Regions from separate parts of the Pseudoalteromonas sp. SR41-1 genome, predicted to be linked through region 2. Evidence: riboswitches for the same ligand, from Rfam matches in the RefSeq annotation. Region 2 holds a riboswitch; the other holds the start of a gene.

Region 1 (16,023 bases), on a different contig from region 2:
GTCGCTATTAGGCTTAAGTAATATAGGGTTAAAGTCTATTTCTGGCTCTACTTTAGCTGCTATTGCTTGCAAAGCTTGCGCACGACCAATTTCGCCGCCATCTTTTGTTACTGCGCTATTAAGTGCCATATTTTGTGGTTTAAAAGGCGCAACCTTTACCCCTCGCTTAGCAAACACCCTGCAAAGGGCAGCAACTAAAGTGCTTTTACCAGCATCTGATGTAGTGCCTTGCACCATTAAGGTTTTCATGGAATTACACCCTTCGCTTTCTAAAAAACAATAGACTCAAAAAGAACACGCTACCAATAGCTGCAGTAATAACACCTACGGGCAGTTCTTGGTTTTTCAGCAATGAGCGCGAAAGTACATCAACCCACACCATAAATGTACCGCCCACCAAGCTGGTTACCAGTAAGCCAGCGATGGTGCCTTGGGATATAAAAAAGCGCACAATATGCGGCACCATTAATCCTACAAACCCAATACCACCACACATAGCCACCAGCACAGCGGTAATTAATGAGCTTAAAACCAGCATAAGTATTCTAAAGCGCTGAACCCTCACACCTAATGTAATTGCGCTTTCATCGCCCAGTAACATAGCATTTAGCTGCCTTCTAAAGCTCAGCATTACAAACGTACACAATGTAATTACCAATAAAGGCAACCAAAGCGTAGCCCACTGCGCACGCGAAAAGCTGCCCAGTGTCCAAAATAAAATAGCGGCTACCGCCTGAGGGTCGCTCCAATAAAGCAGCAAGCTGGTAAATGCACTAAATAAAAACGACAGAGCAACACCAGCTAATAACATTGATTCTACCTGTGCACTTTGCTGCCTACCTGCAATAAGTATTAATAAACTCATAGCGAGTAAGCTACCTAATAACGCTGCTGCCGATAACATAAAACCTGCGCTAATACCTGCAAATGCCATAAGTAACACCACGCCAAATGAGGCACCCGACGATATACCAAATAAGTAAGGATCGGCTAAAGGGTTACGCGTTACCGTTTGTAAAATAAGCCCCGCAATTGCTAAGCCAGAGCCGGCTAAAAAGGCGAGTAATGTGCGTGGCATTCTTAGTTCAAAAATAATACGCGAATTAAAAGACGCATCATTTGAGAGTAAAAAGCTATTAAATACATCTTGAAGTGAGGTCTCTGCTGCGCCAAAACTAAGTGCTGCAAATAAGCTAAATAAAGCAGCTGCAGCACTGATAAATAGCGCAAGTGATTGGCGAGTATTAACTGCGATCATATTATTCGTAACCATAAAAGTAAGTGATATGAGGGATGCTATTTCCCGACTCCGATATTTGCGGGTGGTTATTTACTTGAGCGCAGACACCAAAAACGTCGCCTAGCATGTTTTCGGTTAATACCTCACTTGGCGTGCCTGTATGTGTAATTTCACCATTTTTAATAACCACTAGTTCATCGCACATTGCAGAAGCTAAGTTTAAATCGTGAAACGATGCAAACACCGTTACACCCAACGATTTAGCAAGCTCCATTACCTGTATTTGGTATTTAACATCTAAATGGCTAGTTGGTTCGTCCATTATTAACAACTGAGGTTGCTGAACTATGGCGCGGGCTATCAAGGCACGTTGCTTTTCACCACCCGAAAGTGACTCAAAGCTTTGATCGATATGATCTGCCAACCCTACAGTGTTGATAGCTTGGGTAATTTTTTGTTTATCAATGTTAGTTACTGAGCTAAATAGCGATTTATGAGGCGTTAGCCCAAGTGCAATAACATCAAATACGCTTAAGTTAAATTGCGACGGGGTTTCTTGTAAAACAACCGCTACTTTTTTTGCGTACTCATCGCTTTTTAGCTGCCAAATATCGGTGTTGTTAAACTCTACAACGCCATCACTGGGTTTATTAAAACGATATAAACAACGCAATAAGCTCGATTTACCTGCGCCATTAGGTCCAATTAAACCAACAAATTTACCTTCGTGTATTGTAAGGTTTATTTTTTTGAGGATCGTTTTATTGCCAATACCCCACGATACGTTTTTAACGTTTAGTAATGGTATATTTAATGGCGTTTGAGTGTGCAATAGTCAGTCCTAGACGGGATTAAACTCACTAAAATGCGATAAAAATACTAATGCACTACAAGAAAAAATGAGTAAACCCGCTCGTTAAAAGAATTTATACCAATTGCACTAAATTAGTGATTTATTATAGCGACAAAGAAATAGCTTAATAACAAAGCGGAAATTATGACATATACTTGTTCTATATGAATAATTTTTAACGAAGTTAGTAAGTTATTTAATTCGCTAGAAAGATCATGTTTTTAATAAAATTGGTATTATACCATTTGTATCTGACTTAAAGCTTTGCGCTAATTACAGTTGCGGGAACAGTCGAGGACTCGCACCTCATTCCAAATGAAGCTCTATTATGGGCGGCTAAGTAAATAATTTAAAGCAAAAAAAACCGCACTCAAAAGAGCGCGGTTAAAAAGGGAGTGTTTTAACTAATTTAGCGAATAGTTAAAACTTGTATTCCATACCTAAGCCTACGTAGTCTTGGTCAACGTTGTTGTCCATGTCGAAGCTTGAGTAAAAGCCAAATACTTTAATGTTTTTATTTAATTTGTGATCAAGACCAACTGATATTGCTGACTTATCGTCGCTGTCGTCAAAGTCCATGTCTTGGTATTGCAATTTAAATGTGTTGTTACCCATGCTGTAAGCTGCATTTAATAGATAACCATCCGCTTCTGCGCTGCCGTCAACTTTTTCTTGTGTTTGGTACATTGCACCTAACTTAAAGTTTTCAACTTTACCTTGGATTGACGCGCGTAATACATCGTAGCCATTTACTTCACTATCGGCTGCGATAGAGGCATATACTGCGCTCTTTTTAAGTGCCACGTCACCGTAAGTAACCGCCATTGAGTAACCGTTATCAGCGTCTACATCATCTTCAGCTACAAAAGTAGCAAGTACTTTAAAACCTTCGTATGAGTTTGATGAATAACTAACAGTATTCCCTAAACGGTTTTCACCTTTAAATACATTTTTAATATCGCCTTCAAGGTCGTTAAACAAGTCTAACTTACCTTGAGATTGTTTAAGCGCAGTATCGTTACGACCAATAACCACTTGGCCAAACGCACCTTTTAAACCAACGTATTGGTTACGCGCAGAAATATTGTCGTCGTTATCGCCTTTTGAATCAGCATCAGACACATCAACTTGAAACTCAAACTTATATACCGCTTCTAAACTATCATTTATTTTTTCAGAACCTTTAACACCAAGACGAGATGCATTACTTTTTATCTCAGTAAAAGATCCTTCGCCGTCATCAGATGATTGCACTGTTACATTCGCTTTACCGTAAATGTCTACATCGGCAAGTGCATTAAAAGATAAACCACTTAATAGTGCTAAGCATAAGCTCGATTTTACAAATTTCATGTTATTTCCTTGGATAATCACAAAAGACTAATTTTTAAAACTGCTGCATTTTGTCACCGCTAAATGACAGTAATATTACAATGGAAATATTAATGTCTTTTTTTATTAATAAAAATGCATTAAATTTGAAATCAAAATAACATGAAAGCCTAATAAACGGCCGAACTTACTTACTTTTCTTTAATGACAAGCTTGGGGTCATTTGCGATAGTAAATTAACTAAGGTTTCTATTAACTCTTTTTGCTCGTTGTCTCTGTGATACGCTATAAACACGTCTCGCGAGGTATTTTCTACATCTTTAACATGAAACAGTTCACCTTTTTCTAAATGCCCTTCTACCAATACTTGAGGTATAAATGCACTGCCGCCACATTGCAGTATTAAATCAAGTGCAATACGTCCTGTGCTGGTTCTAAAATAAGGCGGTGTTTTACCGGTAAACTGACGCGCATGCCAAAGTGAAAAAGTAGTTCCCCAATCAACATATACATACTGATTATCAAAAAAGTTTTCGTTCGTTGCAGTGTCGTATCCGCTTACGGGAATGATTGGCAACTCACAGATTCGCTCTACCACTAGCTCGTCTACTTTTGGTGGATCAAACAATATTGCCAAATCAAGCGTGCGTTCTAATAACAGCCGAGTGCTTTCTTGTTGTGCTTTAACTTCTGCGACTAATGACACGCCCGGCATCGCCGATACAATATTTGTTATACCAAACTGTAAAAAAGCATCCCAAATATTAGGCGTTCCTGCTAAGCTAATTTGCTTATGCATATTATCGGCAAGCGCAACATCCACTTTGGCGCGTTGCATGCCCGTAATAATCATTTGTGCATGGGGTAATAAGCGCTCGCCAGGTGCTGTAAGTTGAATGTTATTACGCTGGCGAATAAACAAATTAACACCAAGCCCTTGCTCTAATTGGCGAATTCTAAAGCTCACTGCAGACTGCGTAATATAAAGGTTTTCGGCCGCTTTACCAAAGTGACGCGTACGCACTACCTCAACGAATGTTTTTAATAAATCGATATCCAATTTTTTATCCTCACGATAAAAATAATTTGTTTAATAAATTGCCAAACTTGCATCATACTCCAGCTAATTACTAAGGTATGAGGATAAAGCTATGAGCAATAACATTTCATTACTACGCCAAGCATTTGTTAGCCAACGTCAATTTTATGATGATCAAAACTTTCCACGAGGCTTTAGCCGCAGCGGAAACTTCACCTTATTAGAAGCCAGCATACTTGAACAACACGGAGTTGTTTTAAAAGGCTTATACAGTAAAACAATTGAGCCGCAAAACGAACACCAAGAACAGTTTGTAGCAGTCGTAACTGGCTCACAAGAACCTACCAACCCAATCGAACGAGCTTGGGTAAAATACTTAAAACTAACGACCTGCAAAACTAAGTTTCATACTTTATTTGGCCGTTCAAAAATGTCGAGCCCGGCGCCGATTAGCCAAGAGTATTATTCAGAAGCGGATAATCTGTAAGTATTTAAGTTATTTGCTTTTTTGCGTTTTAACAGTTACAACTTGTATAAGCAAATATTTTTGCAAAATATATATAGGGTTGTTCCGTGACGCGAAAAATACTAATAGTTGAAGATACACCTGCCATGGCGCGAGTGCAAAAGCACATCGCGCTTAAGGCTGGTTATGAAGTTGATATAGCTGAGTCATTAGCGCAAACAAAAGAGCTTATAAGTAAAAATAGCTATTTTTGCGCTGTAGTTGACTTTATATTACCTGATGCCCCATTAGGTGAGGCTGTACCTTGTACTATTAATGCAGACATTCCAACTATTGTAATGACGGGCAATATTGATAAAAAAACTCGCGACACTGTAGAAAAATACCCAATCATCGATTACATCATTAAAGAAAATAAACAAGCTTATCAGTACCTCGAAAAACAGTTACAGCGCCTGCCTCGCAACGAAAATGTAAAAGTACTCGTTGTTGACGACTCTAAATCGACCCGACGATACATTTGTAGTTTATTAGTGCGCCATAAGTATCAAATTATTGAAGCGCAAGACGGACAAGAAGCGTTAAACCTCCTTGAAGCTTCACCTGATATTTCAGTTATTATTACTGATAATGAAATGCCCAACATGAATGGCGATGAACTATGTAGCGAGATTCGCCGCTTATATAGCAATGATGAAAAGGCTATTATTGGTATTTCGGGTTCTGACTCTGTAGGGCTTTCTAGTTTATTTTTAAAAAATGGCGCAAACGATTATTTGCACAAACCTTTTAATAGCGAAGAGTTTTACTGCAGGCTTAGTCAAAACGTCGATATGTTAGACCTTATAGCCACCATAAGGCGACAAGCCAACACAGATTATTTAACTAATTTACCAAATCGTCGTTACTTTTTTGAAGAAGCTGAAAAATCATTAAAGCAAATAAAACATACTAAAGGTGACGGTGCTTTAGCTATGCTTGATATTGATCACTTTAAATCAATTAACGATACATACGGACACGATGTTGGCGACGAAGTATTAAAAGGACTCTCTATTTGCTTCAGTAAATACTTTAAAAAGCACTTAGTAGCGCGCTTAGGTGGTGAAGAGTTTGCAGTTTATTTTATAGATGCAGATAAACAAGAAGCCCTTAAACGCCTTGAAGGCTTTAGGTATTTTATAGAAATGAATAGCCAAGAGTTTAGTAAAGCTAAAATAAAATTCACCATTTCTATTGGCTTTGCAAACGGGCCTGTTTATCAAATTGATGAACTTTTAAAACAGGCCGACTTAAAGCTTTACGACGCTAAAGAATCTGGTCGTAATAAAGTAGTTAGTTAACCATTTTATTAGTTAATTATACTTCTGCGGCTGTAATAGCCGCTTTTTTACGTTTGCGTGATTGATGGTAAGAGTCCCAACTAAAAATAGCCAGTGCACTCCAAATACATGCAAATGTTACTACACGCTCTGCATCAAACACTTCACCATAAAACACCACAGCTAGTATAAACATTAAGCTTGGCCCAATGTATTGAAAAAAGCCAAGTGTAGTATATTGCAAACGCTTAGCTGCACCGGTAAAACACAGCAGTGGTAATGTAGTTACAATACCTGCACTAATCAGTAGTACATTAGTATGCCAATCATTAGCTGGCAGGCTTGATGTTGCTGTAGGCACCATTAACCACCAATAAATAAGTGCGACAGGCAGTAATATAAGTGCTTCGAGTAAAATGCCAGGCAAGGCTTCAACCGGTAACTTTTTACGTAATAAACCATAAAGTGCAAATGATATAGCCAGTGAAAAGGCAACTACCGGAAACGAGCCAAAACTAATTAGCTGCAGCACTACACCGCTAAAGGCAAGGGCTACTGCTACGCCTTGGAACTTACGCAGGCGTTCGCCTAAAAAAAGCATACCCAGTAATACATTTAAAAGAGGATTTATGTAATAGCCCAAGCTTGCATCAAGCATGTGGTTATTATTTATAGCCCATATAAATAAACCCCAATTAAACCCAAGCAGTGCAGAGGTGATAACAAGCATAAGCAAAAGCTTAGGTTGAACGATAATGCGTTTAATTTTACCCCAATACCGTAAAACACTTACTACCAATACTAAAAACACAACCGACCAAATAACCCGATGCATTAAAATTTCAAAAGCAGAAACATGCTGAATCAACTTAAAGTATATTGGCGCAAGGCCCCACATTAAAAAAGCAAGACAAGCAAAAATAGCACCTTTACGCTGCTCAGTATCAATCGACATAATACACACTTAGTGATTTAAAAGGCCGCTAGTTTACTTGCCATACGCGTTTTATCCAACTAAATACGTGCCGGTTCCAAAAGCAATTTGAACAGACTGTTCGTTATGTAATTCCATTCTGCATACACATACTTTATTACCTGAACGAATAAGTGTTGCGCTGGCAGTAAAGCTCTCTCCTTTACCAGGGCGCAAATAATCAGTACGTAAGTCGATAGTCCCAAGCGTGGCTAATTTTGTTTGCACGCTTGTAATATCTAAATCGGTGAGTTTATCAATTACACTTGCTGCAGCGAGCATACCGCCTACATTATCAAGTACGGCTGAAATAACACCACCATGGAGTATTTTTTGCGCAGGATTACCAATTAGTACATCCTGCCACGGGAACGTAATTTTGGCCTGTTCAGGGCTTAACGACTCAACCGATATTTGTAAAAACTGGTTAAACGGCATGCCATTTACAAATAACGCGCCCACTTGTTCAATTAACATTTCTTTATTCATTATTATTCTCTATGTCAAAACAGGTAAGATGAGTAAAACATACATAGTGTAAAACTACGAGACTCCACTTAAATAATTTATCAAGTAACTCAGCTAAAGACATCTCACTAAAAAACCACTAAAATACCCGCCAATGAATACATCAACTCCACCTTCTAGCACCCTTGTGCGTAAACCCGAAACTGTCCTCAAACAAGTGTTTGGCTACAGTGTATTTCGCGACGGTCAAAAAGCAGTTATTGATGCCGCTATTAACGGTCAAGACTCGCTTGTATTGCTTCCTACTGGCGGCGGAAAATCGGTGTGCTACCAAATCCCTGCTTTAGTACTCGAAGGCGTAACCATTGTTATATCTCCGCTTATATCGCTAATGCAAGATCAGGTAACGCAACTGCAAGCTCTTGGGGTAAAAGCCGCTTACGTTAATAACAGCTTAGCACGAGAAGAACAGCAATTGGTGTATCAACAGCTTCATCAGGGGCAAATTAAGCTCTTATATGTGGCGCCTGAAAAAGTATTACAACACGAATTTTTAGAGCGTTTATCGCATTTAAATGTGAGTTTATTTGCTATTGACGAAGCGCACTGTGTGTCGCATTGGGGTCATGACTTTAGACCTCATTACTTTCGCTTAAACGAATTAAAGCAACGTTTTGCACATGTCCCAATGATGGCATTAACCGCCACCGCCGATAAAGCCACACGGTTTGATATAGTTGAGCAATTAAAACTACAACAGCCTTATATTCATACTGGCAGCTTTGATCGCCCCAATATTCGTTACACCATAGAAGAAAAATTTAAACCTATGGTGCAATTGCTTCGCTACCTAAAGGAGCAAAAAAGCCAAAGCGGTATCATTTATTGCACCAGCCGTAAACGCGTAGACGACATTGCTGAAAAGCTTGCAGATGCAGGACTAAACGCTGCCGCTTATCATGCTGGTATGAGTAACGAGCAACGACAATTTGTACAAACCGGGTTTGCCCGTGACGATATACAAATAGTGGTCGCAACCGTTGCTTTTGGTATGGGCATAAACAAGCCTAATGTGCGTTTTGTACTGCATTACGATATTCCAAAAAGTATAGAGTCGTACTATCAAGAAACTGGTCGAGCTGGGCGAGATGGACTTGCCGCAGAAGCTATAATGTATTTTGATCCAGCTGATATTGGTCGCGTAAGGCGCTTTTTTGAAGACATAGACGACGAACAACGCCGCCGCGTAGAAGAACAACGCTTTAACGCAATGGCAAGCTTTGCCGAAGCGCAAACATGTCGTCGTCAAATATTACTTAACTACTTTAGTGAATATCAACGCGAACCTTGTGGCAACTGCGATATTTGCTTAAATCCGCCAAAAAGTTTTGATGGTACGTTAGTCGCTCAGCAAGCACTTTCGTGTGTGTACAGAGCGGGACAACGTTTTGGACTTGGTTATATTGTTGAATTACTTCGCGGTGCAAACACGAGCCGCATCCGCGATAATAATCATCATGAGTTAAGTACCTACGGCATAGGTAAAGATAAAAGCAGTGAGTTTTGGCTCAGTATTTTACGCCAACTTATTCATCAAGGCTTACTTAGCCAAGATATAACACAAGGTGCGTCACTTAGATTAACCGAAGCCGCGCGTGTAATTTTAAAAGGTGAATACGCACTGCAATTAGCCGAGCCACGCCTGCAAGCCAAACACGTTTATCAAGATAAGTTAGCGCAATTTAATTACGACAAAAAACTCTTTGCTCGCCTGCGCGCACTTCGTAAAGAACTTGCTGATGCCGACGATGTGCCACCTTATGTAGTATTTAATGATAAAACGTTAGCCGAAATGGCGCAGCTTATGCCAACAAACGACAGTGAATTTTTAAAGGTCTCAGGTGTTGGTTTTACTAAGTTAAATAAGTACGGCGGCGAATTTTTAACGGCAATTCGACATTACCTAGCTACTAATTAAGAGCATTATGACCCAAATAGAATATGACCATACACACAAATGTATTTTGATTAATCCCATTGAGCTACCAAACGATGAAGACTTTGAGCTGTGGAGTACATTATTTTTACACTCAGACGAAGTAACACTCAACGAATATTCTGCTGGCGCCGATCGACATCAAGTTCGCTTTACCTATAATCATCAAACCTTTAATTTAAACTATGAGCATTACAGCCAAAGCATCTGGATTAATGCCGAAGGTCATGAAGCTGAACACTTACTCGCCGCTTTAGCATTTTATTTAAGCTAGCTTTTAATGCCTAGCGCATAGGTCGCTGCAAACCAGCTAGCTATTAACAAAAGTGAATATGAGTAACAATTAATTAATTTCAAAATCCATACCTTTTACTTACATTATAATAACAATGATGTAAGCTGATATTACGATAGTCATTTGCTACGTAGCAGTAAGAGGTTTAATGGTGAGCAAGAAATGGATAGCACAATGTTGTATTAGTTTAACGGTTTTAAGCTTTTATGTGCCTAAAACGTTCGCACAACAATCTTCAATGAAAACTGATAACTGCCTTGTAGAACAGACAGATTTAAGCACAAATAAAAACCTACGCCGAGAAGTTCAAGACAAAACAACCCTCACGCACAGTAACAGTAACGCAAAAATAGCCTCAATAAAGCTCAAGCAACTTAATGTATTTAATACTGAGCTTGAAGAGGAAAATAATGCACTATTTCGATTTGCTAACCGTGCTCATATTCAAACTGAGCCCGATGTAATCAATAACCTTTTATTATTCTCCCCTGGTGACAAGTACGACGCTAAAAAGCTCGCAGAATCTGAGCGTTTACTTCGTAAAGAAAGCTATTTATATGATGCACAAATTAATGCAACCGAAAACTGCGACGGCGACGTTAATGTAGAAGTGGTTACCCGTGATTTATGGACACTTTTACCAGAAGTGAACTTTAGTCGAAGCGGTGGAGAAAACAAATCGAGTATAGGTTTTAGAGAATCTAACCTGCTTGGGTGGGGTAAGCGTCTTTCTTTTTCGCGCACGACTGACAGCGATCGCAGCGGTTATTTATTTGTTTACGACGATCCTAATATTTTATCTACTCGCTACCGAGGCCGTTTAGAGTACGCCGATAACAGCGACGGCAAGCGCCATTTGCTTGAGCTAACCTATCCATTTTACGCAATTGACACCCCCTTTAGTTACGGTATTTTAAGCTATTCTGAGCAACGCGAAGAGTCATTATATAAACGCGGCGAAGAGTTTAGCGAATTTGATCAAACTACCGACTTAAACCGTGTATTTATAGGACACTCTAAAGCGCTTAATAATAATTGGACCCAGCGACTAACGTTAGGCTATACCGACGAGCAGCATACCTTTGAAGCTATAGACACCACATTTGCACCACTTGCCGATGACAGAAGCTTAAGTTATCCCTTTATAAGCGGCCATTGGTTTGAAGATAACTACATAAAAGTACGCAACTTCGACAGTATATCTCGCACTGAGGATTTAAATTTAGGTTGGAATATTAAAAGCTTAATTGGCTATTCAGATGAGTCCTTAAGTAATGACGACAGCCGCGCGGTGTATTCTTTTAACTTCAAAAAAGCCCACTTTACTAACGATAATACTTTATGGCGTTTTAGTGCTGATATTGATGGCTATTGGAATAAAGAACAGAAAAAACTCGAAAACTTTATGGCCACCAGCCAAGTACAATATTATTTAAATACCAGTGAAGACCAATCTTGGTATGTTAAAGCCCGCGTGCAATACGCCAAAAACCTGACTGCTGATCAACAGCTTACTTTAGGTGGCGAAACAGGCCTGCGTGGTTACCCGATGGATTATCAACATGGCGATCGCAGCTTTTTAGTTAATTTAGAAAAGCGCTATTACTGGGAGTACGATTTACTACAACTATTTAAAGTGGGTGGCGCAGCTTTTGTAGATGTAGGCAGAGCATGGTTTAACAATGAAGATAACGGTGAAAATGCACATGTATTGAAAAATGTAGGCGTTGGTCTGCGTTTGGCACCGAGTCGCGCAAACTCAGGAACCATGATCCACATTGATATTGCCGCCCCTGTTGATAGCTACGACGATGTAGACTCAGTCCAGTGGCTAGTAAGCGTTAAAAACACTTTTTAAATAATACAAACACGTTAAACTAATACCAATTGCATTAAATTGTTATGAAAGTTCAGGACCTAATGTGGAAATAATAGAAGTTTTAGAATTGTTTGCATCACAATATAAGTTAGTTGTAACTATAATCGCTATTTTGGTTTTCCCTCTTCTATTAAAAATAACCAAAAAACTACTCGAAAAAGCGATTAAAGGCAAAGTAGATTTACACCGAAAATACCGTGCAGAGCTTTTACTAAAAATTATACTCGCCTTTGTAGTACTGTGTTTGGTTTTAGTATTTTGGGGTATAGAGCTGCGTGGTTTATTGGTTTTAGGCTCTTCTTTATTTGCCATGTTAGGGGTAGCGCTTTTTGCCGCTTGGTCATTATTGAGTAATCTCACCGCATTTTTACTGATGTTTATTCAAAACGATTGCCGCGTTGGTTATTGGGTACGAATTATTGATGGTGCGAATCATGTTGAAGGGCGCATTGTTGAAATGGGCTTAATGAATGTAGTACTTGAACATATTGATGGGCACCGTGTAATTTACCCTAACAATTTATTTGTGACCCGTCCTGTCATGGTTTTAAATAAAGAACCAAAGCCAACTAAAACCCCTGTTATAAAGCGTATTATTGGTCCTAAAAAAACATAGTTTAAAAAGCATCGTTGATAAAGCAATGTCCACAAAAAAGCCGCAGTAAGTAATTACCTACTGCGGCTTTTTAATGCTTAGCTAAACAGAATTTAGTTTAGCTATTAGTTATTTAGTTCAGCTGTTTTAAGCTCGTCATCTAAATCATTTATCTCATCAATAAAGTTCTCTAGTTGCTGCTCTACTAAACTATTGTCGTTTGCAAAGTAAGCAAGGTGGAATACCGCATCACCTTCATTTACCAATGGCATCGTTTGCTGACCAATAACAATACCGCCTTTAGGCGCTAAAAGCTCAAGCTCAGAATCCCCTAGAGGGCTACTTATATATGCAAGCACTTGCCCTTTAGTTACATGCTCCCCTAGTGATACTTGTGCACGCACAATGCCATCAACCTCTGCACGTATCCAACTAGTCGAACCTGCAATAATAGGATCTGGTAACTTTTTAGGGCGCTTTCCACGGATCATTTTTAAATGGCGCATAACATAATCAACGCCCTGCACACCTGCCGCAATAGCGATAGGGTCAAAGCGTAGCGCTTCGCCTGCTTCATAAGTAATAACAGGTATACCTAAATTTGCGGCTTCACTGCGTAATGAACCATTACGAAGGGATGCATTTATAACCGCCGGCGTACCAAATGCTTTAGCCATTTCAGCGGTTGCTTCATCTTCTAAATTAGCGCGAATTTGCGGCAAATTAGTACGATGAATAGCGCCAGTATGCAAATCAATAATGTGAGTACAATGTACTGCCACTTGATTAAAAAACATATAAGCCATACGCCCAGCTAATGAACCACGTTCAGAACCTGGGAAGCTGCGATTCATATCGCGTCTATCTGGTAAATAACGCGATTTGTGAATAAAGCCAAACACATTCACAATAGGCACAGCGATTATTGTTCCGCGCAATTGGCTTGGATCTATTTTAGCAAGTAACTGACGCACAACTTCTACACCATTTAGCTCATCACCATGAATAGCCGCACACACCATAAGCACAGGGCCTTCCATTACACCATTAACCACTTCAATAGGAATATTAAGTGGTGAATGGGTGTAAAGCTTAGCTGCTTCTAAGGCAAGCGTTTTACGCTCGCCTACGCCTACATTTTCTCCTAATAAGGAAAAAGGACGGTTAATTTTAACCTTTGCCACGTGTTGCTGTTCCTTTACTTGAGGCATTTTTTTCGATGAAATCAATTACCATACCTGCAATATCTTTACCTGTTGCTATTTCAATGCCCTCTAAACCCGGTGATGAGTTAACTTCCATCACAAGTGGCCCTCGAGATGAGCGAAGTAAATCAACTCCCGCTACATTTAAGCCCATTGATTTAGCCGCTGCTACTGCCGTTTTACGTTCCTCTGGAGTAATGCGAACTAATGTAGCGCTACCACCACGGTGAAGGTTAGAGCGGAACTCACCTTCTTGTGCTTGGCGCTTCATTGCTGCGATTACTTTGTCGCCTAGTACAAAACAACGTATGTCTGCACCACCCGCTTCTTTAATATATTCTTGAACCATAATATTGGCTTTTAAGCCCATAAACGCTTCAATAACACTTTCAGCTGCTTTGCGTGTTTCAGCAAGTACAACACCAATGCCTTGTGTGCCTTCAAGTAATTTAATTACAACAGGTGCACCGCCTACCATTTCTAGTAAGTCTTTTACGTCATCGGGTTTGCTGGCAAAACCTGTTACTGGCATACCAACGCCTTTGCGCGAAAGTAACTGAAGTGAACGTAATTTATCGCGCGAACGAGAAATAGCGACTGATTCGTTTACAGGATAAACACCCATCATTTCAAACTGACGAAGTACCGAACAGCCATAAAATGTAACCGATGCACCAATACGCGGGACAATTGCGTCAAATTCTTTTAAGTTTTCACCGCGATAGTGAATTTCTGGTTGCTCAGAGTTGATATTCATATAACAACGCAATGCATCAATCACTTTAACTTCGTGGCCGCGTGCTTCTGCTGCCTCAATTAAGCGACGTGTTGAATATAGCTTTCTGTTACGAGATAAAATACCGATTTTCATAGTTAAACCTTACGACCTAATAGTTGAGATAAAGCCGGGTCAACGACTATACGATTTTCCATGGCTGTACGCCCTAATAACATTCTAAACTTCATTGTTGCACGGCTTGTTAAAGTAAGCTCGATAGGCCAGCTATGCTCGCCTGCATGTAATGTAGTTTCTATAAAGTAGCGTAGCTCTTTTTGCCCACTTGAGCTGGTTACGTACTTCATTTTTTTAACTTTTGCATTGCAAGTGACTTGCGTTTGTTCATCATCTTGCAGTGGTTGGGCCGTAAATTTAACCCATTTTTCTGAGTCAACTTCGTATTCTTCAATGTTAATTGCATGAATACATGAAGTGCGAGCGCCAGTATCAATTTTTGCTTTTATCTCGTTAATACCAAGCTCAGGTAAACTTAACCACTCACGCCAACCAACTGTGATCTTTGCTGTCATAAATGTGCCCTTAATAAAAAAGTGACTTATACGCTACAGACCAAAAAACACCAACGAAATAAATTTATCTAGTCGATTAGTAAATTAAATTGATCTTTTTAAGCAACTGGTCACACAATGCACGCCTTGCTAAGCCGTACTTTAATGCCACTTTGCTCAACACAGAGGCTCTGCATATATTTTGCTATTTAAGCTTAACTTATTAAAAGTAAAGGTAAGCCTGTAAGCAACTAAGTAGATACACTATAGTTAACAGTATTAAAAATACACTATTATGAGAACTAATTATGATTAATGGTTTACTACATGCACTTGTACTTGATGGACAAGGCGGCGCTCGTCCTATTGGAAGCACTAATGAGCTAAATAGCTGGCAACCAAGCCAAGGTAAACTTTGGGTGCACATGGATTATAGCCAAAGTGAGGCAGTTGAATGGCTCAAGGCACAGCCTCATTTAAACGATTACGAACTAGAGTCTTTAATTGCTGATGAAACACGCCCACGTATTACGGCTACAACTAACGGGCACATGTTATTTTTACGTGGTGTAAATTTAAATCCAGCACAAAGCCCTGAAGACATGGTTTCAATTCGTTTATTTATTAGCGAAGACATTCTTATTACTACCCGTAAGCGCCGTTTATTATCGGTGCAAGATACGCTCGCCTGTTTAAATGAAAATAAAGGCCCATGCAACATTTCTGAATTAGTGTGCTCTATTACACAAAAATTAACCTCACGTATGCAAAGCGTTATTGACTCACTAGATGAAACACTCGACGAGTTTGAAGAAGAAATAGATGAACCAAGTAAAAAGTTTGACAACCAAGGCTTATCACAATTGCGACGCCAAACTATTGCCTTAAAACGTTATTTAAAACCGCAAAAAGAAGCCCTTAGCTCAATGGTAAATAACCACTACCTATGGTTATTAGATGACGATAAAGCAAAACTTAATGAAACCACTAACTTATTAATTCGTTATCTTGAAGAGCTAGATAGTTCGATTGAGCGTGCGCAAATTATTCAGCAAACAATCACTAACCAAGTT
Region 2 (16,023 bases):
AGCACAATTAAACATAGGTATGAAAGTACTTACCCAAAACGATGCCTACCCAGGGCAGACATTTAACGGCAAGGTAACGCATATTAGCTCGCGTATTGATTCGGTAACACGCAGTGTTGAAGTAACTGCAAGTTTTGCTAATAAATCAGGATTACTTCGCCCTGGTATGTTACTAAATACAGCACTTGAGCTAAGCAGTAACCAAGCTTTAATGGTGCCAGAAAAAGCGGTTATCCCTTTACAAGACAAACACTTTGTTTTTCAAATTCAAGACGGAGTAGCCAATAAGGTTGAAGTGCATGTTGCTGGCAGAAATAATGGCTGGGTTGCTATCGATGAAGGTTTAAATGATGGCGAGCAAATTGTTACTGAAGGGCTAATAAAAATTCGCTCTGGTAGTAAAGTAAGCGTAAAGGGGTAATACGTGAAAATTACTGATACTAGCGTTAAACGCCCCGTTTTTGCCATAGTAATTAATTTACTGCTTCTTACTTTTGGTCTGGTTGCATTTACTATGCTGCCACTTCGTGAGTACCCTGATATTGAAACACCAATAGTAAATATCAGCACTGAATACACAGGTGCTTCTGCCGAAATTATAGAAACAAAAATAACGCAAATAATAGAAAATCGAATTTCCGGTATTGAAGGCATTAAAAGTATAAACTCATCTAGTCGTAATGGGCGTTCAAACATTACCATTGAGTTTGATATTAACCGCGATATAGATGCCGCATCTAACGATGTACGCGAACGTGTAGCACGTGCACTTGATAGTTTACCCGATCAGGTACGCCCACCAGAAGTGTCTAAGTCAAATAGTGATGAAAGCCCAATCGCATGGTTTGTATTAAACAGCGAAACAATGGACTCGTTACAGCTCTCTGATTACGCACAGCGTTTTATTGTTGACCGTTTAGCCGTTGTAGATGGTGTATCTAACGTGCGTATTGGTGGTGAGCGCCAATACGCCATGAAAATTTGGCTAAACCGCCAAGCAATGGCTGCACGTGGCATTACCTCGAGCGATATTGAAAATACACTGCGTACAGAAAACGTTGAATTACCTGCCGGCGAAATAGAATCAATAGATCGCGACTTTACCGTGCGTACCGCACGTAGTTATAAAGATCAGCGCGATTTTAAAAACCTTGTTATTAAACGTGGTGAAGAAGGTTATTTAGTGCGTTTAGGTGAAGTTGCCGACGTAAAATTAGAAGCTGCCGATGACGAAAGCTTATTTCGTGGTAACGGGCGCAACATGATTGGCCTAGGAATTGTAAAACAAGCTAAAGCAAATACGCTTACCGTAGTAGATAACGCACGCAGTGAACTTGAAAAAATAAAACGTAACCTACCTGAAGGCACCACAATTCAAGACAGCTACGATTCATCAGTATTTATTAAAGAATCAATTAATGAAGTTTACAGCACACTTGCCATCTCTATGTGTTTAGTCGTACTCGTTATATTTTTGTTTTTAGGCAATATACGAGCAACGCTTATTCCTGCGGTTACCGTACCGGTCGCACTTGTTGGTAGCTTTATGTTTTTATTAGCAATGGGCTACTCAATCAACTTACTCACTTTACTTGCCTTAGTACTGGCTATTGGTTTAGTAGTAGATGATGCCATTGTAATGCTTGAAAACATTCACCGTCGTATTGAACTGGGTGAGCCGCCATTACTAGCTGCATATAGAGGCGCGCGTGAAGTTGGTTTTGCCATTGTCGCAACCACGCTTGTACTAATATCGGTGTTTGTGCCATTGGTGTTTATGGATGGCCGTATAGGGGCATTATTTACTGAGTTTGCAATGGCGGTAAGTGCTGCCGTATTTTTCTCAAGTGTTACAGCGCTGACTCTCGCACCAGCCTTGTGTTCTAAAGTACTTAAAGTATCAGACAAACCAAATAAATTTAGCCAATGGATGGACCGCCAGTTTACTAAAATTGAAGTAAGTTACCGTAATTCACTCTCCACCAACATAACCCGTAAATGGGGTTTAATGGTGAGCCTATTATTAGCGGGCTTTGTTAGTTACTCGTTGTTTTTACAAGTCCCCTCTGAGCTAACGCCAAAAGAAGACCGTGGCACGTTCTTTATTATGATGAGCGGCCCTGAGGGCGCAAGTTATGAAAATAACGCCGCTAATATGGCTAAAATTGAAGAACGCTTAATGCCTTACTCGCAAGCAGGTGAGCTAAGTCGCGTACTTGTTCGAGTACCTGGCTGGGGTGGCAGCGGCGGTGTTGCTATTGTTGGTATGGCCGATTGGGATAAACGCAAACGCTCAACATGGGAAGTAATGGACGAAATAAGCGGTAAAATGCAAGAAGTTACCGATGTTCGTGCATTTGCCATTATGCGCCGTGGTATTGGCGGTGGTGGTTCATCTCGCCCTATTGAGTTTGTATTGCAAGGTAATGATTATGCACAACTTGCCGATTGGCGTGACCGTATAATTAAGCGTGCCGAACAAAACCCAGGTTTAGTAAGAATCGATCATGATTATAAAGAAACCTTCCCGCAGTTTTTAGTCAGCATAGATAAAAACAAGGCCGCTGATTTAGGCGTTTCTGTATCTGATGTAGGCCGTACACTTGAAACAATGCTTGGCCAGCGCCGTGTTACAACCTTTATTGACCGTGGTGAAGAATACGATGTAATTTTAAAAGGGACTAAAGAAGACTTTACTAACCCTACTGACATTTCAAATATATATCTTAAATCACGAAGCGGTGAACTAGTTCCACTTGATAGCCTTATCAGCTTAAAAGAAGAAGCAACCGCATCGCGCTTAAACCGATACAACCGTATGCGCGCAATTACATTAAGCGCCAACTTAGCCGACGGTTATACGCTTGAGCAAGCGCTTAACTTTTTAAACGAAGTAGCCGCGCAAGAAAACGATATAGATGGCGCCGTAGATTACAAAGGCGAGTCGCAGCTTTATTACGAAGGCGCATCAGCGATGACCTACGTATTTATACTTGCACTCACTGTTACCTTTTTAGTACTGGCAGCACAGTTTGAAAGCTTTATGCATCCGTTCGTCATCATGCTTACCGTACCACTTGGTTTAATGGGCGCTATGTTCGGACTTTGGGCTACAGGACTTACCTTAAATATTTACAGCCAAATAGGTATTGTCATGCTCATAGGGCTAAGTGCTAAAAACGGTATTTTGATTGTAGAATTTACTAACCAACTACGCGATAAAGGCGTTGAATTTAGTGAAGCTATTTTGCAAGCAGCAACTCAGCGTTTGCGCCCTATTATTATGACCTCGCTGACTACGGTTATGAGTTCGGTACCTTTAGTACTTGCTTCAGGTCCGGGCGCTGAAAGCCGTATGGTGATAGGTGTAGTCGTGTTTACTGGGGTTATTGTATCGACCCTACTAACTCTTTTTGTTGTACCTGCTGCATATTATGCACTTGCACGTAACACTCAATCACCTGAATTTTTACAGCAAAAATTAGACAAACAAGCCGCTGAAAAACCTTTCGAAGAGATCTAGCCTCTTAATTGCGCCGTAACCTTGTTGTTGCGGCGCATACAATTTATGCTCGCCTTTAAACCCCATATACATTTTAGGAATACTTATGAGCTCAACAACGCAAGTAGCAACATTTGGTGGCGGCTGTTTTTGGTGTATAGATGCTGCATTTAGACGTGTAAATGGCGTACTAACCGTAAGCTCTGGCTACACCGGCGGTGAAACAAATAACCCAACATATGATTCTGTATGCTCAGGCACAACCGGTCACGCTGAGGTTGTTAAAATTGAATTTGACGCGACTGTAGTTAGCTTTGAAACACTCTTAGCAATGTTTTTCACACTGCATGATGCAACACAATTGAATCGCCAAGGTAACGATATAGGCACACAATATAGAAGTGTGGTTTACTATCACGATGAAGCTCAACTTAAGCAAACCAACGAAATGATAGCTCAACTGCAAAGCCATGTCGCTGAGCCAATTGTGACAGAAGTCAGCCCTGCCACTACGTATTATCCAGCAGAGCATTATCATCAAGATTACTATAACGAAAACCCACAGCAGGGTTACTGTAGTATTTTAATAGCACCTAAGTTACACAAGTTTGAAACCGTATTTAAAGAGTTCTTAGCTGACTAGCTAATTTTAGTAGTTAAACTTAGCTACACATTAAAAAGCCCGACATAAGTCGGGCTTTTTAATATTAATAAATACCGTTAAAACTGGTAGCTTGCGCCTGCAAAAAAGCGACGCTCTGGCGTGTTGTAGTAATACACTTCACCCGTTGTAAAATCAGTGTTTGAATCAACAGCGTTATATTCTTTATCAAATAAGTTTTCTACACGAAGTGAAACTTCAATATGTTCATTTACTTGATAATTACCCGCTAGGTTCCAGAGTGTATAAGAGCCTAAGCGCGTCACAGCACCTTGTCGGTCGCTACGGTATTGCATGTCTAAGCTTGCATCAAAAGCACCAAACTGTTTTGCAAGTTCCCAGTTAAAAGTACGTTTAGCAACATTACGCAACTCTGCGCCCGTTTCTTCGTCTTCAGCGCTTAAGTAAGCAAAGTTAAGGTTGCTATCAAAACCAAAAAACTGCTGAGATAAGCTAAATTCAACCCCTTCGTAACGTGCTTCATCGATATTAGCCAATGCAAAGTTTGCATCGTAATCAATCTTATCTTCTATATCGTTTCTAAATATTGCAATATCAACTTGCGCGATATCAAAATCTACACTCAAACCTAACTCACGGTTTACTGATTTTTCAGGTTGTAAATCAGGGTTACCATAAAGTGGATAATATAAATCGTTAAATGTAGGAGCTTTAAAGCCAGTACTTTGGCTTATACGAAATGTTGCATCTTCAGATAAATGATAACCTGCAGCGGCTGTATACGTTGTTTCGTCGCCAAATTGCTCATCATCATCTTGGCGAACAGTTAAATTAGCCAGTACTTTATCTGCATCATAGTAAGCACCTACAAACACAGCAAGTACATCGCGGCTGTCTTCAACAAATGGTTGCGAACTATGCGACACATCATCGTTGTACCAATTAATACCACCACTAATGTTAAGTTCATTAGATGACAGGTACTGGCCGTTATAATCAATTTGTGTGCGTTTAGTTATAAAGGTACTTGTTGTTGGCCCAACTGAAAAATCGACATATGTATTGTCTGAATCATCTGTTGAAAGCGCTAAATCAATACTATGCGTTTGGTTAGTGTAGTTTTTGCTCCAACCTGCAGAAAGTTGATAGTTTTTAAAGTCATCTCGTTCAATCGTACTATCTGCTGGGCTAAAGCTACTGTCGTAATCTGCATAACCTTCACTGTATTGGCCTAATAACTTAAAGTCGCCGTAATGTGCATCGGTGTAGTTTACTTTAAACCCAAGGTTTTTATTTTCATAGCCATCTTCATCAGGTGCTACGCCTTGCAGTACATCAAAGTTATCTGTTTTTTCAAAGCCTGCGTTAAATGCTGTTGTTATATCATCTGATTTTACAGAGCCTGCAACTTGATAATTTTGATAAGAGTCAGAACCAAATGTAGCGCTTAGGGATAAGTTATCTGACTCACGCGTAATAATATTAATAACACCAGCGAGTGCATCAGAGCCATAAACAGCCGCGCGAGAGCCTTTAATAATTTCTATGCGTTCAATACTATTTAAAGGGACATTATTTAGTGCTTTTTGACCAAGTGTTGCTGAGCCTGTACGTACACCGTCAATTAAAATCAACGTATCGCCAGAGCCTGTACCACGAAGTGACACACCTGTATTTTGACCAAAACCACCGTTTGGATTAACTTGAAAACCCACTCGCGTGCTTAAAAGTGTAGGTAAATCGCGTACGTTACTAGCTTCTATTTCAGCACGTTCAATAACATTTACACTCACTAAAACGTCGTTAATTGATTGCTCAAACTTATTAGCTGTAACGGTTATTTTTTCAATTGATTGCTCTGCACCAGACACAGAAAATGAAAGCGCAGCAGAAATTGCAACGCCTAGAGTTGTTTTGTTTAACATGAGATCCCCTACCTTTGCCCACCGCAAAGATTTAAGTAAGTAAGATTGCATCAAGGCCGGTCTCCGGACTCAGTAAGCACATAAAAACATGCAATACTCTACCGTTGCGGGGGCAGTGTTGGGCTTGTAGTCATCATGAAAACGCACCAACTTCCCGATTATCCTGCTAAAAAAATCATTACATGAAGTGGCTAGCAAGCACCTTGAAAATATGCCGTCATTGTGAGCATTTTGTTTACAAATGTCAATGGACGTCTATATAGCTAAAAGCTATTTCAGTTCAGTGCTGTATTATTATAGCTTGAAGGAATACCGTACTTATCAAGTAGCTTCTGAAGTTGCATTTGTGTAGTAGGTAAATTTAATATTTCATCCATTTTGCGACTAGATATTTTATTTGATTGTGAGTTAATCAAAAAATGTGTTTCATACACTGCATCTGGTACGTCACTCTTAAATAGTAAATCCATATTTAAGATATTCTGCTTTTTAAAATACTGATAAGCAATACTGTTTAAAACCCCGACTTCAGCGCGCCTTAATAGCAGCATTTTAACTACATTGAATTCATCGATTGTAAGGCTTACCTGGTGCTCTTCTCTCAAGTATTCGGCATTTGTATTAAATCCTGCAAATTGATACGAGTACCCTAAAACCCCAACTTTGGTTAATTTGTCCAGATTGTCAAAATAAGTTTGTTCTGATGCATTCTCTTTGAGTGTATAAAGCTCGTTTTTGGTGATGGTATAAAATTCAGTTTTTTCAATGTTTTTCTGCGTTGTTTTTGGCAGCCATTGCATTGCCATTAAAAATAAAACGTCGAAGTTATTTTTTTCAACAGACAAAGTAAGCCTTTTTACAGGTAAAGAAATAAGTATAAAGTTAAATTCCTCCTGTGCGTCGTTTAAAATATTAATAAACTCAGGAGCAAAGCCCTGCTTTTTTTGCGCGTTAATAATAATCGGAAAGTAGCCATCTTCGACCAATACATCAATATCAACTGGCTTTGATAAGCTTGGCTTGGTAAATATAAGCAAAACAAATAACAGAAATAATTGATGGGGTCTCATTTTAATACCTTCTAGAGTGAAATTTTTATTATATTCAATTAAATATAATAGCTTAAATATCAAAAGGTGGATTAATACATGCAGAACTACGAGAGGATAAGGTGGGAAAGTTGTAAAAAATTAAGTAGCTTTAATCTGTCTGCAAATATAGACAAATTAAAGCATTTTTATTAAAAACAGTTTATAAATTAGTCGCGAAAGTTTTTAAACTGAAAAGGCTGACCTAGTTCAGCGCTGCGTACTACTTGCATAGCCTCTTGAAGATCGTCACGTTTTTTACCCGTTACACGTACTTCTTCGCCTTGAATAGCAGCTTGAACTTTAACTTTAGAGTCTTTAATGGCTTTAACTACTTTTTTAGCCATATCTTTTTCGATGCCCTGTTTTAAGCCCACATTACGAAAAACATTTTTACCTGCGCGGCTAATATCTTGAAGTTCCAAGCTTGATACATCCATACCACGCTTAGATATCTTGCTTGCTAAAATATCAAATAATTGCATAACCTGAGAGTCTGCTTCAGCTTTAAGCTTAATTGTTTTATCATTTAGCTCAATAGATGCATCAACCCCTCTAAAGTCAAAGCGGGTCTCTAGCTCACGATTTGCATTATCAACTGCGTTTTTAGCTTCGTTCATTTCTACTTCAGATACAATATCAAATGAAGGCATTGGTTTGCTCCTAACTATTTAATCTTAATTTTATGTCGCAATTATAACGCTAAAATTATAAATATTTACATTTTTCTGCATCTTGTTCAGGTGCGATACTAATTTAGTTTGATATAATCCAGTTTCTTTTTTAAGCGATTTTAGGATTTGTCGTGACAAGGCGTGTTTATCAAGCAATTTTTTTAATCAGCATAGTAGCTTTTACCTTTTTATTTGCCAAAGAAGTAAAAGGTGGCGTTGTAAATTTATTTCCTCATGTTGATAAAGTCGCCCATTTTGGGATTTTTTTTATACTAGCCATAATAATGGATAAAGCGTTTAAGCTTCCTCTATATGCGCAAATACTTTTATTGGCTGGTTATGGCGCTTCTATAGAAATAATGCAAGATGCACTTCCATATAGGCAAGCATCACTCGGTGATTTTTTTGCTGATTTTGCAGGTGCTGCAAGCTACTTTTTACTTAGAGTAATTTTTACACCTCGAAAAAAGAATCCATATGGCTAATATTTTAATTGTTGGCGATGGTGCTATTGGCTTGTTACTTAGCCATTTTCTAAGCGCGTCGCATAATGTCAGTGTTTTAACTCGCAAGAGCCCAACAAATACCCGCTTTTATAGTCGAGGTAAAAGCGCATCTAAAAAAATTGACGCACAATTTATTTCATTAAATCAGCTAAATAAAGCAGCTGAATTTGATGTTGTTTTATTTACCGTTAAAGCCTTTCAAGTACTTGATGCATTTTCACAAATAAAGCTACTTTTACCAAATCATTGCACTGTTGTACTTTCGCATAATGGAATGGGTAATGTTGATGAGGTAAATAGCCAACTAAGCACTCACCAAGCGCTCTACTTTTTAACTACAAGCATAGCGGGCTTTAAATCAAACCAATACATTGTGCAGCACACTGGTGAAGGGCAAAGCGTTATTGGTGCTTGTAATGAATTAGCTCTTCAAAATAGTGCGCCAATAGCTGATATTTTTAAAGTAATACCCAACCTAAAGTTTACTAATAACATTCAGCAGCTTCGCTTTGAAAAACTACTCGTAAATATTGCCATTAACCCATTAAGCGCTTTAAATAATGTAAAAAATGGTGAATTACGCGCGCCTAAGTACAACGCTATAATTTTTAATGCACTCACTGAAGCATGCAATATAGCAAAGGTACAAGGGCTTAATATTCCATTAATTAAAGCACTTAACACTGCTTATAAAATAATGGAACTAACGTCTGACAATTACTCTTCAATGCAGCAAGACGTAGCGCATAGCAGAGAAACTGAAATATCAGCTATATGTGGCTATATTAGCCAACAAGGTAAACTCCACGGTATTCCAACACCTTACAATGATGAGTTACTTGCTAAAATTCAGGCAAAAAAAAGCGTGGTATAAACCACGCTTATATAAGTTTTTTACTTTACGGACGATAAACTTTTACAGTTTCAAAGCCCTGTTCGTGCAGCATAAGTGCCTGTAGTTGGCTCATTACACCTCTATCACAATATAAATAATAGTCAGTGTCTTTTGGTAAATCACCAAACTTAGTCGCCAGACGAAAGAACGGTAAATGCACCACTTCAATACCATCAATTTCTAAGGGTGCAGCTTCTTCTTCCTCAGGAGAGCGAATATCAACTACTACAGAGCCTATAGGTAAATCAGCAACCGACTCAGCTTCTTTAAGTTCTTGCTTAGCTTCTACATCAATATCACGCACGTCCATTATACGTGCATTATTTACAACAGTATCAAGCACATCAAAGTCGAATTTTTCTTCCTCACCAAGAATAACGTCTATTTTGGCTTTAACCGTTGGCTTTTTAGAAATAACACCACAGTATTCAGGCATTGTTTCTGCCATTTCGGCTGTACCAATTTGGCGAGCAATATTAATAATTTCTTGCTTATCGTGTTGAATAAGCGGACGTAAGATAAGCGTTTCAGTAACACGGTCAATCACGCTTAAATTCGCTAATGTTTGACTAGATACTTGGCCAATACTTTCACCAGTGACAAGTGCCTGAATGTTTAACTTTTCGGCAATTACACTTCCCGCGCGCATCATCATACGTTTAAGTACAACACCCATTTGGCTGTTTTCAACGTTTTCTAATATTTCAGCAACAACAGGTTCAAAATCAACCGTTACAAATTTAACTTTATGCGTAGAGCTGTATTTTTTCCATAAATAGTAACTTGCTTGCTTAACGCCAATTTCGTGGGCTGCGCCACCAAGGTTAAAGAATAAGAAGTGTGTGCGCGCGCCTTTACGAATCATTTGGTAACTTGCTACGCCAGAGTCAAAACCACCCGACATAAGCGAAAGCACATCTTCTTGCGTTGGCAGCGGAAAACCAGCCATACCAAAATGTGTTTGCGAAACAATGTAAGCTTTATCATCTTTTACTTCTAAGCGTATTGTTACTTCTGGGCGGCTAAGCTTTACGCTTGCGCCTTCGATATGTTGATTTAATCCACCACCAACATAACGCTCTAAATCAGTTGAGGTAAAGTCGTGTTGACCTATACGCTTTGCACGAACACAAAAGGTTTTACCTACAATTGTATGACCAACTAACGCTATTGTTTTTTGGTAGATATCATCAAGAGTTTCGAATTGTGTTTCGGTTACTTCAATAAATTGAACAATGCCAGGGATGCGTTTAAGGCTATCGATAAAATCAAGACGAACTTGTGCGTCTTCAAGTTTCGTAACAACTGAAATGTTATCCCAGTTATTTCTTACTTGTACTTTTTCGTCAACACGTCGCAATACAATTTTAATGTTATTTTCTAACACTTTAGTAAAGCGTTTACGGACCGAACGGCTTTTAATGGCTATTTCAGGATGTAGTTTGACGATAAATTTAAGCATAGTTCACTCTTAGACTGCGGGAATTCGCGCTCCCAGGCATTTGGCGCGGGATTATAGCAAAAAATTCAGCGCCTAGGAAACAACCAAGAGCAAAGGCTAAACAACAGTTGGGGCTTGTTGTGCTAATTCAGTATATTTTTCGCGTAGCAGGTTCATTTTATCAATGCTCTTATCGGTACTGTACGCTCTAAATAATGTAAGTACTTTTAAAATACCATGATATATATCTTGCTCAGCAAGCGTACCACTTGGCCTACGGGCTTTAATATAAGGCGTCCAAAAACTAACCGTTAACTTTAGTGTATGTGCTAAATCAATGACATCCTGCTCATCAATAGCAATCATTTCACTGTCGCGAAGTCCTAAAATAATTTTACGAACTTGCTCTAGTAATTCTAGTTGAAAATCAATATAAGCTTGTTTTAAATCAGCATCTCTAGAGAGAATATCACCGAGATTGTCGTAAAAAAAATGATAGCGCCACATCAGCTCAAATAGCGAATCTAGGTAAGCCGTTAAATGATTAAATGCATCATCATCTTTATTTATTGGTTTAAAGTGAGTATTTAAATGATCGCGATACAACGCAAAAATATGACGGATAATGTCTTCTTTATTTTTAAAATGATAATAAAGATTACCCGGGCTCATCCCTAAGTTTGATGCAATATGATTTGTCGTTATTGCACGCTCACCATTTTCGTTAAACAACAAAATACTGGTGTGTATTATTTTATCCTTGGTATTCATATGCTAATACTCAAATTATCTATAGGCTAGATTACACTCAAAAGAGGTAAACAGTATAAACAAATATGAATCATTAAAACACTCAAACCTTGGACTGACCTGTTCAAAGAAAGTAAGTGTTTATATGCTCTATTCGCTAGGCTGCTTTGTAGCATAAACACTGTTAAACTAGCGCTAAAATCATAAATAGTGAACATTATGAAAGTTATTGCAATTTACCCCGGCACCTTTGATCCACTAACCAATGGTCATACAGATCTTATTCAACGTGCAGCTAAAATGTTTGATACTGTATTAGTTGCGGTTGCGAACAACCCAAGTAAAAAACCCTGTTTTAGCCTTGAAGAACGTGTTGAACTTGCAAACTCTATTTTAAGTCACTTAGATAATGTTAAGGTCATTGGTTTCTCTGGCTTATTGGCTGACCTTGCGCGCGACCACAATGCTAATGTGCTTATTCGTGGTATTAGGGCTGTATCTGATTTTGACTATGAATTTCAATTAGCTAACATGAACCGCCGTCTGAATCCTGATTTAGAAAGTGTATTTTTAACACCCGCAGAGCGAAATTCATTTATTTCATCAACGCTCGTTAAAGAAGTAGCACGTCACAATGGTGATGTAAGCGAGTTTGTAGACCCTGTAATTGTCAAAGCGCTAAAAACTAAATTGGGCTGTGGTGCCCAATAACACTTCCCGAATTAGCGCATAACTTGTATGCGCTAATTCGGCTTTTGTATAGATGATGATTTTAATTTTTTAATTAACCAAACAAGTTTTAGCAAATCTTTATTGATAATTAATATTAGTGCCATCGTAATATCAATAATAGGCATAAGAAAACCATACAGCATCCACAGCCACCAAAAGTCCCAATTGCCATAAAGAGTATTATCAATATACATGCTCATAAACAGTGAGGCATTGATACCAAGCCCTACAATAAGATAATAAAATCCGTACGGTATTTTGCGTCCTAAAAAAATACGCCACATAAAAATAACGGCAATTGTTAGTACATCAAATATAAACATCTTTAAATGCGGAGCTGCAGTAGTTATGTCCATAAATAAACTAGATGTGTACGAAGCCATCATAATAAAGCTAAGGTGAACTCGGCTTTTATCTTGCTTATTAATGGCAATTGATAGAGTGAACAAAAAAGCAAAAACAAAAAGCCATGTAATAAGTATTCCAAAATACACGTTAATTGAATTTAATTGCCAAAATAGATCCTCCATTCTATTCAACCTTTTGATGATTGCTTTTTCTACGATTAAGTAAATACCGTTTTAATGAAACCAAACCTAAAAAGTCTTTATTAATTAGGAGAACTAAAAGCATCGTTAAATCAAAAATTATTTGCCCTATTGCATATAAGGCCCAAAACCACCAGTAGTCTAAATTTCCTAAAACAATACTGTCGTAGTGCATTCCAAAAAAAACAAATGCGTTAAAGCTAAGTCCGACTAAAAGATAATAAAAGGCTACGGGGAGATTTTTACTAAAGTATATCCGCCATATAATCAGAAAAAATATAGTTACGATATCAAATATAAAAAGGGTCAAATGGGGTGTGTTGCTCAAGGGATCCATAAAAATACTAGAGGTGTAAGATACCATCATAATGAATGCAAGCTGTGTGCAGCTTTTGTCAGACTTGTTAATGCTTGCAGACAAATTATATAAAAAAGCGAGTACAAAAGACCATGTAGTAAAAATGGTTATATAGTCGTATAAACCAGCCAGCTGCCATAAAAAATCAAGCATTGCGTGACCTTTTAAATTTTTCAGTTAAAAATTTAGTAAGCTTAACTAGACCTAAAAAATCTTTGTTAAAGATAAGCGCTAATGGCATTATCAAATCTGTAAAGTACATACCAAATACATAAACGTTCCAAAACCACCAATAATATAGAGTACCTAAAATCTCTATATCGTAATGCATAGCTAAAAATAAAGATGCGTTAATACTCAAACCAAAAACAAGATAATAAAATGCGTTAGGAATTGGGCCACAACTGCAGTACCGAAACGTAAAAATAATAATTAGAGTTACAATATCGAAGTAAAAATAGTTTAAGTGAGACACTATAACCATATCGAACAGTGTACTTAAGGTATACGAAATCATCATAATACCAGAAAGGTACATTGTATTTTTATAGGGACTGTTTATGCTTGCTGACAAATTATAAAGAAATGCAATTACAAAGAACCATGTAATAAATATACCTACATAATCTCTAATCGCTACCAGATCCCACAGTATTTCAGCCATCATGCCCCTTTATGAATTTATTATTTCGCAACCACCCTTTTAGTTTATACAAACCTAAAATATCCTTATTGATGATTAATACCAATGCCATTGTAAAGCCGACAAAATACATTCCAAAAATATAAACTGTCCAAAACCACCAATAGTAAAGAGTACCTGCAATTTCAATATCGTAATGCATACCTAAAAATAAACATGCATTAATAAAAAGCCCTACAATTAAATAGTCAAAAGCAATTGGTACTAATTTTTTATATATAAATCGCCAAAGTATCAGGGCGCTAATAGTAGCAAGATCATAATAGAAGTAATTTAGGTGAGGATTTTCAATCAGTGGATCCATAAAAAGACTAGATATATATGAAACCATCATTATAAATGAAAGATGCGCTCTACTTTTATCATTTTTATTAATACTCGCTGATAGATTATATAAAAATGCGATTAGGAAGAACCATGTAAATAGTATTGCTACGTTGTATCCTAAATCTACCAGACCCCAAAGTATATCAGCCACTACTTCTATTCCTTTTCATAATACTATTGTGGAACCATATTTTAATTGCAGCTAAAGCTAAAAAATCTTTGTTTATAAAAAATATAGCTAGCATCATAAAGTCGGCTAAATTAACAACAATTGAATAAAAAAACCAAAACCACCAAGGTTCGTAATTATTAAAAACTGACACATCTATATACATACCAAGAAATAATGATGAGTTTATAATCAACCCTAACAACAAGTAGATCGATATAAGATTTTCAATAATGAACAACCTTAAAATAATAATGGCGAAAATAGTTGTTATATCAAACAAAAAGAGCTGAAGATACGATATGTGTTGTATATCTATAAACAGGCTTGAGGAGTAAGAAATTGACATAACAAATGATAACCATACAGCTTCTTTTCTAGGTTTGTTAATACTTATAACTAATGAGTACAAAAAAGCCATTAAAAAGCCCCACTGTACAAATGCACCTATGTAAAAAGAAATGGCTGGATTAACTAGAATATTATCCATTATTTTTGAGATTTTTGTTGAATACTAGTGACAGAATCATTAAAACATCGAACATATTTACACCAACAGAATAAACACTCCAATACCACCAAGGCTCATAGTTATACAAGACGTATAGATCGTAATGTAATATTAAGGTAAGCACAGCATTTATTATTAACGCAAAGATGATGAAGTGAAAAGCCATAGAGCGGTGAAGTACTTTAAAGTGCTCTAAAATTAATAAAGCTAAAATAGTAACAAAATCGTAGAGCATCGAGTTTAAATATAAACCTTCTAATAAGTCTATATAACCACTAGAAACATATGAGCAGAGCATAAGCGCAGATAAATAAACAGGAGACTTATTTTCTTTATTTATCGTAGAGGTCAAACAATACAGAAAGGCCATTAAAAAGCCCCACTGAGTGAAGGCTTGTACATAAACCATAAGGGGTTCAGTAACGTACATTTTAGCTACGTTGTTGGTTGTGTTTTACTCGTTTTAAACAATCGAGTTAATTTTCTTTTTATACCGTGTAGACCTAAAAAGTCTCTATCTACAATGAGAGCTACGACCATTAAAAAATCAATAATATTTACAGAAAACTGATAAACACTCCAAAACCACCAAGATTCAAGATTTTTATTAATATACACATCTAAATACATCAATAAGAAAAATATAGAATTAACAGAAAGACCTATAAGTAGGTATAAAAATGAAGGTGTAGTTTTTTTGATAAATGAAAATGCGATAGCTAAGCATAAAATTGTAGATATGTCGTAAATTGCCCAATCAAAATAAGTCGTATCGTAATATGAAAGCCAAGTAAATATATAATCTGTTGCAGTATAGGAAATCATCATAATGAATGAGCTGAGCAATAGTGTGGTATCCCTTTTAACATCTAAGCTATATACAAAGATATTAAAAAAGAATGCCATCAAAAAAGCCCACATTGAGAAGGCTGACAGCGAAAACAAACCAAAAAACTCAGCTAAAAACATTCAATACCTTGTATTACTTAGGGCGAGTGCCTGAACCACCTGAAAGGATTGCAGCGCCACCACGCTGTAATTCATTACTCGCAGCAGTCATCGCTTCTTGTGAGAAGCTTACTGTATCAGATTGCAGGGTTTTAGGGCTAGCAGTTTGTTCCATTGCAGGCTTTAATTGTTGTGTTTTGTTGTATGCTTGCATTTGTAATTGGCTATTAGCTGAAACTTGCATGTGATTGATCCTTGTAAAAGTTTTAATTATATTTGGTGCAACTTTTAACCACATTATTATGTAGATAAATGCATTACCTG

The links. A riboswitch is a leader RNA that binds a small molecule or an ion and turns the genes downstream of it on or off. The one in region 2 is predicted to bind cobalamin.
Region 1: linked by a shared signal. The riboswitch ahead of H5118_RS16425 (ABC transporter ATP-binding protein) and the one ahead of H5118_RS02685 (TonB-dependent receptor domain-containing protein) in region 2 are both predicted to bind cobalamin.

What each region holds. Positions count from the first base shown of each region.
Region 1 is NZ_JACJEK010000020.1:44,638-60,660, forward strand. Features, by position in the region: gene H5118_RS16415 (cobyric acid synthase) at 1-249, opposite strand, end outside; gene H5118_RS16420 (iron ABC transporter permease) at 254-1,258, opposite strand; gene H5118_RS16425 (ABC transporter ATP-binding protein) at 1,260-2,072, opposite strand; cobalamin riboswitch at 2,318-2,452, opposite strand; gene H5118_RS16430 (porin) at 2,514-3,446, opposite strand; gene H5118_RS16435 (LysR family transcriptional regulator) at 3,613-4,485, opposite strand; gene H5118_RS16440 (DUF413 domain-containing protein) at 4,577-4,951, shown strand; gene H5118_RS16445 (response regulator) at 5,038-6,273, shown strand; gene rarD (EamA family transporter RarD) at 6,290-7,207, opposite strand; gene H5118_RS16455 (thioesterase family protein) at 7,259-7,714, opposite strand; gene recQ (DNA helicase RecQ) at 7,848-9,671, shown strand; gene H5118_RS16465 (DUF3630 family protein) at 9,679-9,963, shown strand; gene H5118_RS16470 (BamA/TamA family outer membrane protein) at 10,133-11,842, shown strand; gene H5118_RS16475 (mechanosensitive ion channel domain-containing protein) at 11,907-12,479, shown strand; gene H5118_RS16480 (succinylglutamate desuccinylase/aspartoacylase family protein) at 12,584-13,642, opposite strand; gene rimK (30S ribosomal protein S6--L-glutamate ligase) at 13,629-14,534, opposite strand; gene H5118_RS16490 (ATP-dependent zinc protease) at 14,537-14,971, opposite strand; gene H5118_RS16495 (zinc transporter ZntB) at 15,259-16,023, shown strand, end outside.
Region 2 is NZ_JACJEK010000002.1:247,644-263,666, reverse strand. Features, by position in the region: gene H5118_RS02700 (efflux RND transporter periplasmic adaptor subunit) at 1-421, shown strand, start outside; gene H5118_RS02695 (efflux RND transporter permease subunit) at 425-3,523, shown strand; gene msrA (peptide-methionine (S)-S-oxide reductase MsrA) at 3,609-4,145, shown strand; gene H5118_RS02685 (TonB-dependent receptor domain-containing protein) at 4,223-6,049, opposite strand; cobalamin riboswitch at 6,086-6,270, opposite strand; gene H5118_RS02680 (hypothetical protein) at 6,325-7,119, opposite strand; gene H5118_RS02675 (YajQ family cyclic di-GMP-binding protein) at 7,308-7,790, opposite strand; gene H5118_RS02670 (VanZ family protein) at 7,943-8,296, shown strand; gene H5118_RS02665 (ketopantoate reductase family protein) at 8,289-9,191, shown strand; gene thiI (tRNA uracil 4-sulfurtransferase ThiI) at 9,217-10,674, opposite strand; gene H5118_RS02655 (TetR/AcrR family transcriptional regulator) at 10,771-11,424, opposite strand; gene coaD (pantetheine-phosphate adenylyltransferase) at 11,623-12,114, shown strand; gene H5118_RS02645 (hypothetical protein) at 12,147-12,665, opposite strand; gene H5118_RS02640 (hypothetical protein) at 12,667-13,194, opposite strand; gene H5118_RS02635 (hypothetical protein) at 13,698-14,222, opposite strand; gene H5118_RS02630 (hypothetical protein) at 15,187-15,720, opposite strand; gene H5118_RS02625 (hypothetical protein) at 15,734-15,943, opposite strand.